3 regions of the Paraburkholderia sabiae genome follow, and region 3 is predicted to be linked to each of the others. Evidence: predicted binding sites of a transcription regulator. Region 3 holds the regulator's gene; each other region holds the start of a gene.
The links. Region 3 encodes LexA, which represses DNA repair genes until DNA is damaged. Its sites were predicted from a motif close to ACTGTATNNNNATACAGT; they were not measured.

Region 1 (4,289 bases), 3.1 Mb from region 3:
ACACCGAGAACATCGAAAGCGAACGCGATCATCGCGCGCGCGGCTTCCGTCGCGTAGCCGTGGCCCCAATGATCGCGCTTCAGGCGCCAGCCGATTTCGACGGGATTACCCGGCTCGTTTTCGATGTGCTGAACGCAGCCCGCGCCGATGATCTCGTCGCTGTCCTGCCTGATGATCGACCACCACGAAAAACCGAACCGCTCCCAGCGCTCTTTTGCCGACGCAATGCTCGCCTGGACTTCCACTGCAGTCGCGGGCGAACCGTCGCCGAGAAACTGCATGACGACAGGATCGGAATTGAGCGCGAGCAGCCCGGCGAAATGCGTTTCGTCGAACGGTTCGAGGCGCAGCCGCAGGGTTTCGAGCAGAGTCCGCATGGCATTTCGTCCGTGGCGTGAGTCCATGCTCGCGCATTCGCCGACGAAACTCTAGTGCGACGCGTGCTGCCGTTTCCGCAGCGCATCTGCCAGTTCGCGCGCCCGCGTCAGCGCCGCAGTGATCGCCGCCAGCACGCGCTCGCGCGCATCGTCGTGTTGCTGCCGCAGCGCATACGACGGGTGCCAGGTCGCAATCACCTGCATGCCGTCTACATCGAGTGTCCGGTCGATGCAGTCGCTCAGGCTGATTTTCTCGTGCAGCAACGCGCCCAACGCCGTCGCGCCCAGCGTGACGACGACAGCCGGTTTTACGCGATCGAGTTCGCGTTCGAGCCAATAGCCGCACGCGTCGATTTCCTGCTGCGCCGCCGTCTTGTGCAGACGCCGCTTGCCGCGCAGCATCCATTTGAAATGCTTGACGGCGTTGGTCAGATAGAGATCGTCGCGCGACAGACCCGCGCGCTCGATCGCGATATCGAGCAGCCGGCCCGCGGGTCCGACGAACGGCTTGCCCGCGAGATCCTCCTGATCGCCGGGTTGTTCGCCGATCAGCATGATGCGCGCATCGGCGGGACCGATGCCGTCGACGGCCTGCGTCGCGTGCCGCCATAGTTCGCAGCGCCGGCACGCATCGAGCGTCGAAGGTTGCTGGCGCGCGGGTTGCGCGCTCTGTGCATCGACGGGCACGCTCTTGCCGCCAAGCACGCCGACGCCGCTTGCCTGCGCGACACGCTGCGCGCCGCTTTTTGCTTCGCTGATCATCGACGGAATCAGCCGGCCTTCAGGCAAGCCTTTCCAGAAGCGTACGGGCATGTGTTGTTCGAGCGCGGTTTCGTTCAGGCGCGCCGGGTTGAACGTGCTGCGATAGTAGGCGAGCCAGAGCGCTTCGGCTTCGTCGGCGGTGGGGCTGACGTGATCGCCGGATCGTGTCGATCGCGTCGAGCGGCGTTCGAGTCGCAGTGCGTTGCCGTCCCACCATGCCGCGCCGTCCGGCGTCGAGATGAGCCACGTCGAGCGTCCCATGCGCCGCGCGAAATGTTCGGCCGACCACGCGAGCACATCGTGCTCCGGCTCGTACCACGCGACGTATTCGGGCAGATCAGGCGCGGGCTCGGCGTCGCTCGCATCGCGCAGCCGGAAGCGCACGTACGCGATCATGTCGTGTTTCGCGCGCCGCACGGCCTTGGCCATCTTGTAGAGCCGCGCGCCGTCCGCATCGGCGGGCGATGCGACGGCGCGGTCGCCGCCATGCCAACGCCAGAGCACGCGATACAGAAACGCCCAGCGGGTCGTATCGCGATAGAGCGCGGCATCTTTCAGCAGTTCTGCGAGATCGCGAGAAATGCGCACTTCGGCGGGCGCAGTCGATGCAAACGACGCAACGGCATCACCGTCGAACAGCGTATGACTGTCAACATGATTGTTTTCGCCGCCCGCAATGCGCCAGTCGATCACCTCGGGCGCGACATGTTGTGCCAATGCCTTGAGCGCTGTTTCGCGCCACGAGGCAAACGTGTCTTCGATCGCGACGACGATGTGCATACGCGAACGCCCGACGTCAAAGCAGCGACAACTGCGTCGGCGGCGGCGTCAACGCGTGGCGCAAGCGTTCCGTCGACACGTCGCCTTGCGCCGGACGATAGTCGGCCGTCACGACGAAAGGCTTCGTCTTGTCCATCGAACAGCGTAACTGCACAAGATCCTGATAGCGGATGCGCCGCGAGCGCCGCAACTCCACCAGCCGCTTCGCGTTGCGCATGCCGATGCCCGGCACGCGCGCGATCATGCGCGCGTGAGCACGATTCAGATCGACGGGAAAACTGTCGCGATGATTGAGCGCCCACGCGAGCTTCGGATCGATATCGAGCGCGAGATTGCCCGGTTGCGCAAACAGTTCGTCGACGCGAAATCCATAGCCGCGCAGCAGAAAATCCGCCTGATACAGCCGATGCTCGCGCAGCAGCGGTGGCGCCTTGGCGGGCAGCGCGGTCGGGCTGTCGGGAATCGGGCTGAACGCGGAGTAGTAGACGCGCTTGAGCCGGTACGAGCCGTACAGCGTTTCGGCCGTTTGCAGGATCGTGCTGTCGGTTGCCTCGTCCGCGCCGACGATCATCTGCGTGCTTTGCCCGGCGGGCGAGAAGCGCGGCGCTTTCGCGTCGCTCTCGGCCTCGTCGTGCGCGAGGCGGATCGACCCCATCGCAAGGCGGATCGTGCGCGCGCTCTTTTCGGGTGCGAGCCGTTCGAGGCCGATTTCCGTCGGCAGTTCGATATTGACGCTCAACCGGTCCGCGTAACGTCCCGCTTGTGCGATCAGCACGGGATCGGCGTCGGGAATCGTCTTCAGATGGATGTAGCCGCGGAACTGATGTTCGTCGCGCAGCGACTGCGCGACGCGCACCAGTTGCTCCATCGTGTAGTTCGACGACTGGATCACGCCCGAACTAAGAAACAGGCCGTCGATGTAATTGCGCCGGTAAAAATCGAGCGTGAGGCTGACGACCTCCTCGGGCGTGAAACGTGCGCGCGGTACGTTGCTCGTGCGCCGGTTCACGCAATACTGGCAGTCGTACAGGCAGAAGTTGGTCAGCAGGATTTTCAGCAGCGACACGCAGCGGCCATCGGGCGTGAAACTGTGGCAGATACCCGAACCCGTGCTCGCGCCGAGCCCGTCTGTGCCGCGCGAACTGCGCTGCGGCGCGCCGCCGCTCGCGCACGAAGCGTCGTACTTGGCTGCGTCGGCGAGAATTTCGAGCTTTTTGAGCAGTTCCATGACAGGTAGCGACACTGTATATATGTACAGTATTCTACGCCGTCCACCGATGCTGACAACGTGCGTATCGTGGTCCGCGCTGCGGGTGTTCCGGATTTGTCCTATTTTTCAAGCGGGTCGGACGCGACGGTCGGACTTGACACAACTTACTTGACACAACTTAACAGCCGCCAGGCGACGCGATGGGATCATGGCCGACCGCCCGTCGTGTAGCGTCCGACGGTTCAGCGCAACAGCTTCGCGACGGCGACGGACATCATCGAATGACAGATCAAGCAGACATCGACGGGCAGTTCACGGCAGCGTTGCAGGCTTTTTTCTCGAACCGGCACGACAGCGCGCGCACGCAACTCGATGCGCTCCTTCAAGCGCGGCCCGAACACGCGGGCGCGCTGCATCTGCGCGGCCTCGTTGCGCTCGAAGCAAAAGAGCCGGGCGGCGCGGCGCACTGGATCAAACGCGCGCTGCGCGTGCGGCCCGATCCGATTTTCTACAACAGCCTGAGCGTCGTGCAGATCCGCGCGGGCGAGTTTGTCGAAGGGGCACGCAGCGCGCGGCAAGGAATCGAACTTGCGCGCAGCGAGCCGTTCATGTCGATCGATACGTCGATTCTCGCCTTCAATCTCGGCGTGGCGCTGCAACTGAACGACGATATGGAAGCGGCCGAGCAGGTCTATCGCGACGTGCTCGCGGCAAACCCGGTCCATTCCGGCGCGCACAATAATCTCGGCCTCGTGCTGAATGCGCTCGGCGACGTCGAGGCGGCGATCGTGCATCATCGGCGCGCGTACGATCTCGATCCCGCGAACCTCGAAGCGCGCAGCAACATCGGCCACATGATGCTCGCGGTGGGACGGTACGAAGAAGCGTGGCCGCATTTCGAGTATCGGTGGGCCGCGCTGGGCAACAATCGCGGCGAACGCGGCGTGCGGCCCGCCGAATTGCCCGTGCCGCAATGGCTGGGCGAGCCGGCGACGAAGCAGGACGCGCGGCTCTTCATCGTGTACGAGCAGGGACTCGGCGACGCGTTGCAGTTCAGCCGCTTCTTTCCGCTTGCGCTCGATCACTTCGGGACCGTCGGCTTCAACTGTCCGAAGTCGCTGCGGCGGCTGTTCGAGGATTCGTTTGGCGAGCGCTATCCG
Region 2 (4,289 bases), on a different replicon from region 3:
GCCAGCCGCAACCGCGAGCGCAGATGCTGTTCGGCGTTTGGTGTCAGTTCGAATCCGCATTCGGTCACGGGCCGGTTCAGGCGAATCGCCGTCAGTGTGTCCTGCAGCGGCTTGCGCGAGCGCACATGCATCAGCACCTGGCCGGTAGCCACTGCGCTCAGTCCGTGCCGTTCGGCGACGTCGTAGACGGTATTGCGATGCAGATCATCGAGCGCGCGGGCGTGCAGGGTCAGTCCCATCCAGCAGCGATCGGTGCCGAACGTTTGTGCCGCCCATTGCGCCTGTGCGTCCAGTCGCGCATCCTTCGCGGGAAATTCGGGCGTCAGGATGATCAGGCAATCAGGTAGCGCGCGTAGATGCGTGTAAGGCGGATCAGGATGATCGAGGTCGTGCGGATAGACGACATACGTGCCCTTGGCCGTGCGCGTGCGCGCAAGCGTGATGAGTTCTGAGAGGTTGCCGTAGCCGTCGCGATTCTGGGCGATCGCCGTGAAGGCGAGGGCAGGCGAGCCATCGGCGTTCGTGACGCGAAAATGCGCGCCGACCAGCAGTTTGATGCCCGCAAGCGAGCACTCGTCGGTGATTGCAATGGCCTCGTACCCAAGCTGCGCCGCGCGCGCGGCCAGTTCCTCGGCATGCGAAGCGCCGTGCAGGAACGTGAAGTTGGACGCACACTGCAACTCGGCATAGCCGGGCAGGCCGAACGATGCAGGCACCATGACTTATCCGAACAGCCCATGCAGGTACCAGCGTGGCTCTTCTTCGTCGACGGCGCCGATCCGCTCGCGGTAGATCCAGTAGCAGATGTGGTCGTCGGCCTCGGCAACGAAGTAATCGCGCGTTACCGGCTCACCCTGGAACCAGCCAGCTTCGACGCGCTCACCGGATGACGCCGTGCGCAGCGGCGAGCCGTAAAACGGTCGCTCGCCGCGCATCAGCAGCTTGATGGGCGACTCCAGCAGCCAGGCGGGACGGGGCGTCTCCGGCGCCGGCGCAACGTACTTCGTCTTGTCCGTGACGGGCACCCAGCGCGCGGCGACTTCCGGACGGTGGTCGGCGACGGGCGCGGGCTTCAGCACGTTTTCCGCGCCGAGTCGCGCGACCAGCAGTTCAAGCAGCCGCGCGTGATCCGCCGCCGTGCCGCCCGGTTCAGGGAACAAAGAGTCCGACGCCGGTTCCGCTTCCTTCACTTCCTGCACGACGAGCTGCAGCGCGATGACCGCCGCAGCGAGTTCGACACGGCCCAGCCGTTCTTTCAGCAGGCGCATCAGGTGGTCTTCGCGCCACGTCGGCTCCGCGAGCGACACCGCAATCGTCGTTGGGTCGATCGCGTCGCGGCCACGCTCATGCTCGAGCAGCAGCGCGATGCGCGTGACGGCAAGCTGCTTCTGCGATAGCCAGCCCGTTAGCTGGACGACGAGCCGGCGGGCCGCAAAGAGACACGCTTCGGCGTGTTCGATGCGATCGGGAAGTTCGACGCGCGCCTGAAAGGTCGGCGGCGTCTCGTACCATTCATACACGTGGGGTGCCGCTCCATTGGCGCGGTCCAGCACATCGAGCAGTGCCGTGCCGCAGCGTTTCTTCAGTCCCGCGCGGGGCAGGCGCATCAGCTGTCCGATCGTTTCGCAGCCGATGCCCGTCAGCCAGTCGAGGTGACGTCTGGCCGGTGTGGGCAGGCTGACCGGCAGTCCCGCGAGCGCGCGCGAGAGCGAAGCGTGCGAGAGCGCCACGCCGCCGCGGTGCCGCGCGAGCAGCCATGCGGCCTGTCCCGTTGGTGCGACGCTGATCGTGGCCGTCAGACCTATGGCGTGAGCGACCCGCCGCGCCATGCGACGCAACGCGCGGATACCGCCGAAGAGCCGCAGACTTGCCGACACGTCGACGAGCACCGTGCTTTCCTCGGCGATGACGACCTGCGGCGAGAGGTTCAGCAAACCTGTCGCGATCTCGCGCACCGCGTTGACCTCGGCCGTGCCGTCGCGCTCCTGCATGACGGTGGCTGGCGCGAGCGTCAGGACACCACCGCGCCGCATGCCGATGCAGACCCCGGCCGCGCGCGCGGGCGGGTCAGCAGCAATGACGCGCTCCTTTTCGAGCACGGCAAGACCCGTGTTGTCATCGGGTTCAAGCGACCACTTCGGCCGGAACACTTCGAGGCACAACAGCGGGAGATGGACGCCTATCCACAGTTGCATTGCGTTTTACGTTCAGGATCGGGGAGGGCGTCAGGGACACGAATAGCGGTTCATCGCGGGCGGGGCCGCGACGTTTTAGAAACTGGACATCGACGCCGCCTTTCGCGGCGCGGATCGCGAGCCGTAACGGGGCGGGCGACGCGTCTCGCGTCGTCGCCAGCGGCCGCACCATGAAAAAGAGCGACTCTGACGTCTGTGCGGCCAAGTGCAGCCGGCGCACCGCCTCGGGCCTCACGTGCTGCTGCCAGAACACGAGCGCGCCGCAGGTGCCCGCGCGCAGAATCTGCTCGGCGGCCCATAGCGCGTCGGCGGTCTTCAGTGCTTTCACCGTCAGGAGATTGGACGGATCGAGCCCCCACCACGCAAACGCGGTCGGCTGGACGTTGTGGGGCGGCTGCAAAAGCACGACCGGTTTGGATTCAAGGCGCTCGAAGGCGGGTCGTAGCAGCCGCAGTTCGCCACAGCCGGTCTGCTGGACGAGAAGATCGGTCAGCACGCCCCGCGGCCAGCCGCCGCCCGGCAATTCGGCCGCAAGGGCTTCGTCGCCGCAAGGGACGACCCGCGACGCCGCGCGGGCGAGCTGGTTGGCCCTCCATAAATCGGGATGGATCGCTTCGGGTAGCATGACGGCACTCATGGCTCTCCCCACAAAACACTGTATATATAAACAGTAGTATAGCCTGGTAAGGCGACGCTTACATCGCCTGTTGAAACGGCGTGCCGTCGGCATGCTTGGCGATGGGGACGCCTGGCCGTTAGAGCTTCGTAAGCAGGCCTGAGCCGGACGGACAGGCTATCGCCGCCCAGTCGTGCTGTGGCGATATTTACGGGGGTGGTCGAATGAGGCGCTGCGCCGAGCCGGTGCGCGAGCGTCCGGCGCACCGGCCTTCAGCCATTCGGCGATGTTGGTCCGCCCGCCCGCAAAATGGATTGCCGCCTGCACTGCCTCTGTTGTCGCTACCTGCTGCGCGATGTCGTCCGGCACTGCGCCGCACGCCATGAGGACGCTGCGGCCAGCGACAACCCGCTCCGTCGTGTTACCGCCATGCAAAAGCCGCAGACGGAAGACGGGCTGGCCCCCGGCATCGGGGTTGTACGCGACGTCGACCGATGAGTCCGGATCCGATGCGTCTTCCCACAAAGTGTCGATCTCGGGCGCGTCGCTGTTCGTCAGTTCGGCAGCCCGGTCGAAGCCGTCGCGCACTTTTTCGATCGAGCGGCTGACGGGATCAATAAGATAGAAAAGAAACATGTCCCGCCTCCGCGCTGCGCACTTGCTCAAACGATAGGCTATTGACGAGCAATTTGTCGGCCAGCAGGGCGGCTTCCGTGACCGGAAGTCGCGACGGGAGGGAGGATTCGTCATCCCGCTGTCAAATGCAGTGCGTCGCGGAGCCGAATCTCGCGAAGACGCCAAGTATTGAGCCCAGCGCCCATGCTGCGTGAGGCGGAAGACTGCGCATACGCATTCGCGGGCGAACCTCCCCATAGCAAATGAAACTGCTCAGACGTGGGGTGCTGATGGCTTTAAGCATTTCCCTTGATGCGATCTGCGCGTCCGGGTATCCCTTCACGAGCCCAGGGTGGTGGCTCATCGACGAGGTCGAGCCCGTATTCATGCGGATCGTCGAATACATCCTGAAAACTCTCGCCGATGATCTGCTGCATGTAATCGAAGTCGGCGGCGTTCATCGTTCGCCATTGCTTCTGCACGCGATCCTGACCCGCGACGACCCTTTTCAACGAAAGGTCGATCAGGATTCGGTGTGACATCTGTGGCTCGCTGGGCCATAGCGATGGCCACACGCCGACTGCATACCGAGCGCGGATGATCATATCTGTCGAAGCACCTTCTCCAGTCTTGCGGAGACAGGCTTTCCTTCATCGCGATCAACGTAGAAAGATACCGAGCCGCCGACGATGTCGTGTGAACGGATATGTACAGCAAGGTCCTTCGAGCCGCGCGATCGGAACCCGTTTCTTGGCGCGAGATCGAGGGCGTTAAACCGGATCGGATATGCGACCAATTCCTCGTCCGTCTGAACCACGAATTGAATGCGGTCGAGTCTGACTCCTGGTAATTGCATCCCGACG
Region 3 (4,289 bases):
TCCACCACCGCGACGGGCGGCTCGGCCAGAATGCTCGCCGACGGCACGACGACCTCGAACTTGTCCGTGCCGAATTCCTTGATCGACAGGAACGCTTCGTTTTCCCACGCGATCAGCACGTCGCCGATGCCGCGCTGCACGAAGCTCGTCGTCGCGCCGCGCGCGCCGGAGTCGAGCACGCCCGCATTCTTGTACAGCTTCGAGACGAATTCCTTCGCCTTCTGGTCGTTGCCGCCCGGCAGATGCGCCGCGTACGCCCACGCCGCAAGGTAGTTCCAACGCGCGCCGCCCGACGTCTTCGGGTTCGGCGTCACGATCGACACGCCCGGCTTCACGAGATCGTCCCAATCCTTGATGTGCTTCGGGTTGCCCTTGCGCACGAGGAACACGATCGTCGACGTGTACGGCGACGCGTTGTCGGGCAGACGCTTCTGCCAGTTCTTGTCGATGAGCCCCTTGTTCGAGAGCGCGTCGATGTCATAAGCGAGCGCAAGCGTCACGACGTCGGCCTGCAGGCCGTCGAGCACGGATCGCGCCTGTGCGCCCGAGCCGCCGTGCGACTGCTTGAACGTGACCGATTCGCCCGTCTTCGCCTTCCATTCCTTGCCGAACGCCTGATTGACGTCCTGATACAGCTCGCGGGTCGGATCGTAGGACACGTTCAGCAGCGTCGTATCGGCGTGCGCCTGCACGACCATCCCGAACGCCGACGCCGCGCCCAGCGCGAGCGCCGCGATCAACCGCTTCGCCTTCCCTGCTCCTGCAAACCCCGTATTCCGAATACCCATCGACCTTCTCCGTCTTGTTGGATTGACTTCCGGCTTCTGCCCGTTTCTGCCTGTTTCCGCTGACTGCCGCGATTCGCCGTTTCGCTTGCGGGAAGCGGCTCTTGCGCGGCGTGTGCGTTGTTGTTGCATCAGTGGAGGCCAGTCTATCCAACGGCTTACATCATTAAAAATAATGTTTCTTCATTTTTTAATACGCAATAGTGGTAAAGGAACGCCTGGCGTCCGCCGAAGCATCCCGGAAGCCGTTGCAGCGCCCGCTTTCGACGCTCACGCGACACCCGCAGCGATGAACTTAAAGTAAAGCTTGAAATGCGCCGAATACTGTATAAAAATACAGTCACCTGTCTATCCATACAGTGGCGCCAATGACCAAACTCACCGCACGTCAGCAGCAGGTTTTCGATCTGATCCGCCGCGCCATCGAGCGCTCGGGCTTCCCGCCCACGCGCGCCGAGATCGCGGCCGAGCTCGGTTTCAGCTCGGCGAACTCGGCGGAAGAACATCTGCGGGCGTTGGCGCGTAAAGGCGTGATCGAACTGGCGGCGGGCGCTTCGCGCGGCATCCGGCTGATCACGAATCAGGACGACCTGCCGCACCAGTTCACGCTGCCGCACGCCAGCATCATGCAGCTGTCGCTGCCGCTCGTGGGCCGCGTGGCCGCGGGTAGTCCGATCCTTGCGCAAGAACACATCTCGCAGACCTATACGTGCGACCCGTCGCTCTTCTCGAGCAAGCCCGACTACCTGCTGAAGGTCCGCGGCCTGTCGATGCGCGACGCGGGCATCTTCGACGGCGACCTGCTCGCCGTGCAGAAAAAGAGCGAAGCGAAAGACGGCCAGATCATCGTTGCGCGTCTGGGTGACGACGTGACCGTGAAGCGCCTGAAGCGCCGGCCGAACGGCATCGAGCTGATCGCCGAGAACCCCGATTACGAAAATATTTTTGTTCAGGCCGGCAGCGCGGAATTCGCGCTGGAAGGCATCGCGGTCGGGCTGATCCGGCCGTCGGAATTCTAATTAGCTGAACACTGTCTGGAGAGACTCATGGAACGCTTTGCCCGCTTGCTGCCTTTTCGCCAGTTCGGTCGTCTGCGCCATCTGCGCAATCTCGTTCCCTGCGGTTCGCTGACGGCGCTTGCGTCGAACGTCGCTGATCGCACGGCATCGCTGTTCGATGACGAAGCGCAACCGCTGCCGTCCGCGCAGCCGGCGTTCGCACGCGTGTCGCTGAACTCGGCGCTCAACGCAGAACCTGCGCGCCGCGCACCCGTGCGTGTCTATCACGGCCCGTCGCGACTCATCATGGTCGGCACCGTCGACGCCGTGTGCAACATGATCGATCGCGCGATCGCAGAGCAAGGCGATCAGCTGGCCAAGCAGGCAGCGTAAGCGGCCATCGGTTTCATCGTTGCCGCGTAACGCTTGCTTGCAATCTTCGCGGGATCGTTTCAACGCCGATCGGGTCCACATCAGATCGAAACTGAAAACGGAGTGTCCCGCACAATGGCAGGTCTGGTTCGCATGAAAGGCGGGGTTGCCCGGCCGCTTCTGATCGCGTTGATTGCGATCGTCGTCATCGCCGCGCTGGGTTATGCGTATGCGTCGCCGTATATCGCGCTCGACCGGCTCAAACGCGCCGCCGACTCGCGCGACGTCGAGACGGTCAACGAGTACGTCGACTATCCGGCGTTGCGCGACAGTCTCAAGCTGCAGGTCACGGGGCTGCTCACACGCCGTCTCGATGTCCAGCACAACGGCAATCCGCTTGCCGCGATCGGCGCGATGATCGGAGTGGCGTTGATTGGACCGCTCGTCGATGCGTATGCAACGCCTGACGGCGTCGCTGCGTTGCTTAATGGCATGCCGCCGCGCGGCGAACCCGGCGAGCGCCCGCCTCCGCCGCCCGCTGCACAGACCGATAACTCGACGGGCAAGCCCGCTGAGAATCCATCGCCAACGCCTGCGCCCGGATCAGGCGCAGCGAACGGCAATGGCAGCAATGGCAAAACGCCGCCGCAGCCGCCGCAAACGACGGCAGGCTACCGCGGCATCAACGAGTTCGTCGTGAGCTATCAGCACGGTGTCGGCGACACGCGCTATTCGGCGATCTTCCGTCGCCAGAATCTGTTTACGTGGAAACTGTCAGCCGTCGATCTGAACGGCTGACGCACGCATCAACGTATCAAGGCGGCCGTTTCAGGCGGCCGCCTGCTCCTCTTCAGCCGCCGACGAACAGGCGACCAGAATGCTGCACGACACGCGGTCGAGCAGTGGTGTGTTGCCCGCGCCCATCCACCAGCGCGACAACCCGGTGCGGCATCGATGCCCGACGACGACGAGATCGACATGCAGTTCGCTGGCCAATGACGCGATCTCGTCGATCGGATGACCAAACGCAAAGTGTCCCGTCGCCTTGACGCCGCGCTCGGTGAGCCAGTCGACACCTTCCTGCAGAATCTCGCGTGCGGTCTTCTCGAAGCTGCCGCACGCCACGTCCGTCAACAGGCCCGCGCTTTGCGCAATGCTCGATCGCATGTCGACCACCGACAGCAAATGCGTTTCCGCACCCAGGTCCATTGCCAGATTCGCGCCGACGCGCAGTGCCTTGCGGCCTTCGCGTGAGCCGTCGTAGCACAGCAGAATCTTGTTGTAGCTGGCCATTTCGCTTCCCCCTCCCCGCGACCATCGCGGTCTCACTTGCATCATGGTGCGCCGCAATTCCACATGCAAGGGATGGAAAACGCTAAGTGCGACAGACCGCGCAGTCAGGCATGACGCGCTGCAAGATCGTGCACGCGATCCGCCACGAATGCGCATTCAGGCGCCAAACGAGATGGACCCGATGCCCTAAAATAGGCAGCCGCCGCATGGATTGCTACATGCATCACATGGACGCGCACACATTCAGGGAGCCTTCGTCTCGTATGTCCGAAGCTGCAATCGAATTCCATCAGGTCGAAAAGCGTTACGGCGAGAAGATTGTCGTCGATGGCCTGTCGTTTCATGTGCGCGCCGGCGAATGCTTTGGACTGCTCGGTCCGAACGGCGCGGGCAAGACGACCACGCTGCGCATGCTCCTCGGCATCGCCGCGCCCGATGCGGGCCGCATCCGTCTGTGCGGCGAACCGATTCCGGGCCGCTCGCGTTTCGCTCGGGCGCGCGTCGGTGTGGTGCCGCAGTTCGACAATCTCGATCCCGACTTCACCGTTCGAGAAAACCTGCTCGTGTTCGGCCGCTACTTCGGACTCTCGGCCGCGCAGTGTCGCGCGATGGTGCCGACGTTGCTCGAATTCGCGCGGCTCGAAAGCAAGGCCGATGCGCGCGTCGGTGAACTGTCGGGCGGCATGAAGCGGCGTCTGACGCTGGCGCGCGCGCTTATCAACGACCCCGACGTGCTGATCATGGACGAACCGACCACGGGACTCGATCCGCAGGCGCGTCATCTGATCTGGGAACGGCTGCGTTCGCTGCTCGCGCGCGGCAAGACGATTCTGCTGACCAC

Region 1: the regulator LexA is predicted to act here: its motif matches at 3,161-3,178, upstream of QEN71_RS06955 (putative DNA modification/repair radical SAM protein).
Region 2: the regulator LexA is predicted to act here: its motif matches at 2,850-2,867, upstream of imuA (translesion DNA synthesis-associated protein ImuA).

What each region holds. Positions count from the first base shown of each region.
Region 1 is NZ_CP125295.1:1,543,325-1,547,613, forward strand. It holds gene QEN71_RS06945 (GNAT family N-acetyltransferase) at 1-377, opposite strand, end outside; gene QEN71_RS06950 (UdgX family uracil-DNA binding protein) at 429-1,919, opposite strand; gene QEN71_RS06955 (putative DNA modification/repair radical SAM protein) at 1,936-3,147, opposite strand; gene QEN71_RS06960 (tetratricopeptide repeat protein) at 3,411-4,289, shown strand, end outside.
Region 2 is NZ_CP125298.1:193,492-197,780, reverse strand. It holds gene QEN71_RS43595 (error-prone DNA polymerase) at 1-719, opposite strand, end outside; gene QEN71_RS43590 (Y-family DNA polymerase) at 723-2,195, opposite strand; gene imuA (translesion DNA synthesis-associated protein ImuA) at 2,125-2,832, opposite strand; gene QEN71_RS43580 (hypothetical protein) at 2,989-3,447, opposite strand; gene QEN71_RS43575 (hypothetical protein) at 3,690-3,965, shown strand; gene QEN71_RS43570 (hypothetical protein) at 4,028-4,289, opposite strand, start outside.
Region 3 is NZ_CP125295.1:5,017,499-5,021,787, forward strand. It holds gene QEN71_RS22590 (sulfate ABC transporter substrate-binding protein) at 1-788, opposite strand, end outside; gene lexA (transcriptional repressor LexA) at 1,154-1,804, shown strand; gene QEN71_RS22600 (hypothetical protein) at 1,832-2,176, shown strand; gene QEN71_RS22605 (DUF2939 domain-containing protein) at 2,291-2,953, shown strand; gene QEN71_RS22610 (universal stress protein) at 2,984-3,448, opposite strand; gene nodI (nodulation factor ABC transporter ATP-binding protein NodI) at 3,712-4,289, shown strand, end outside.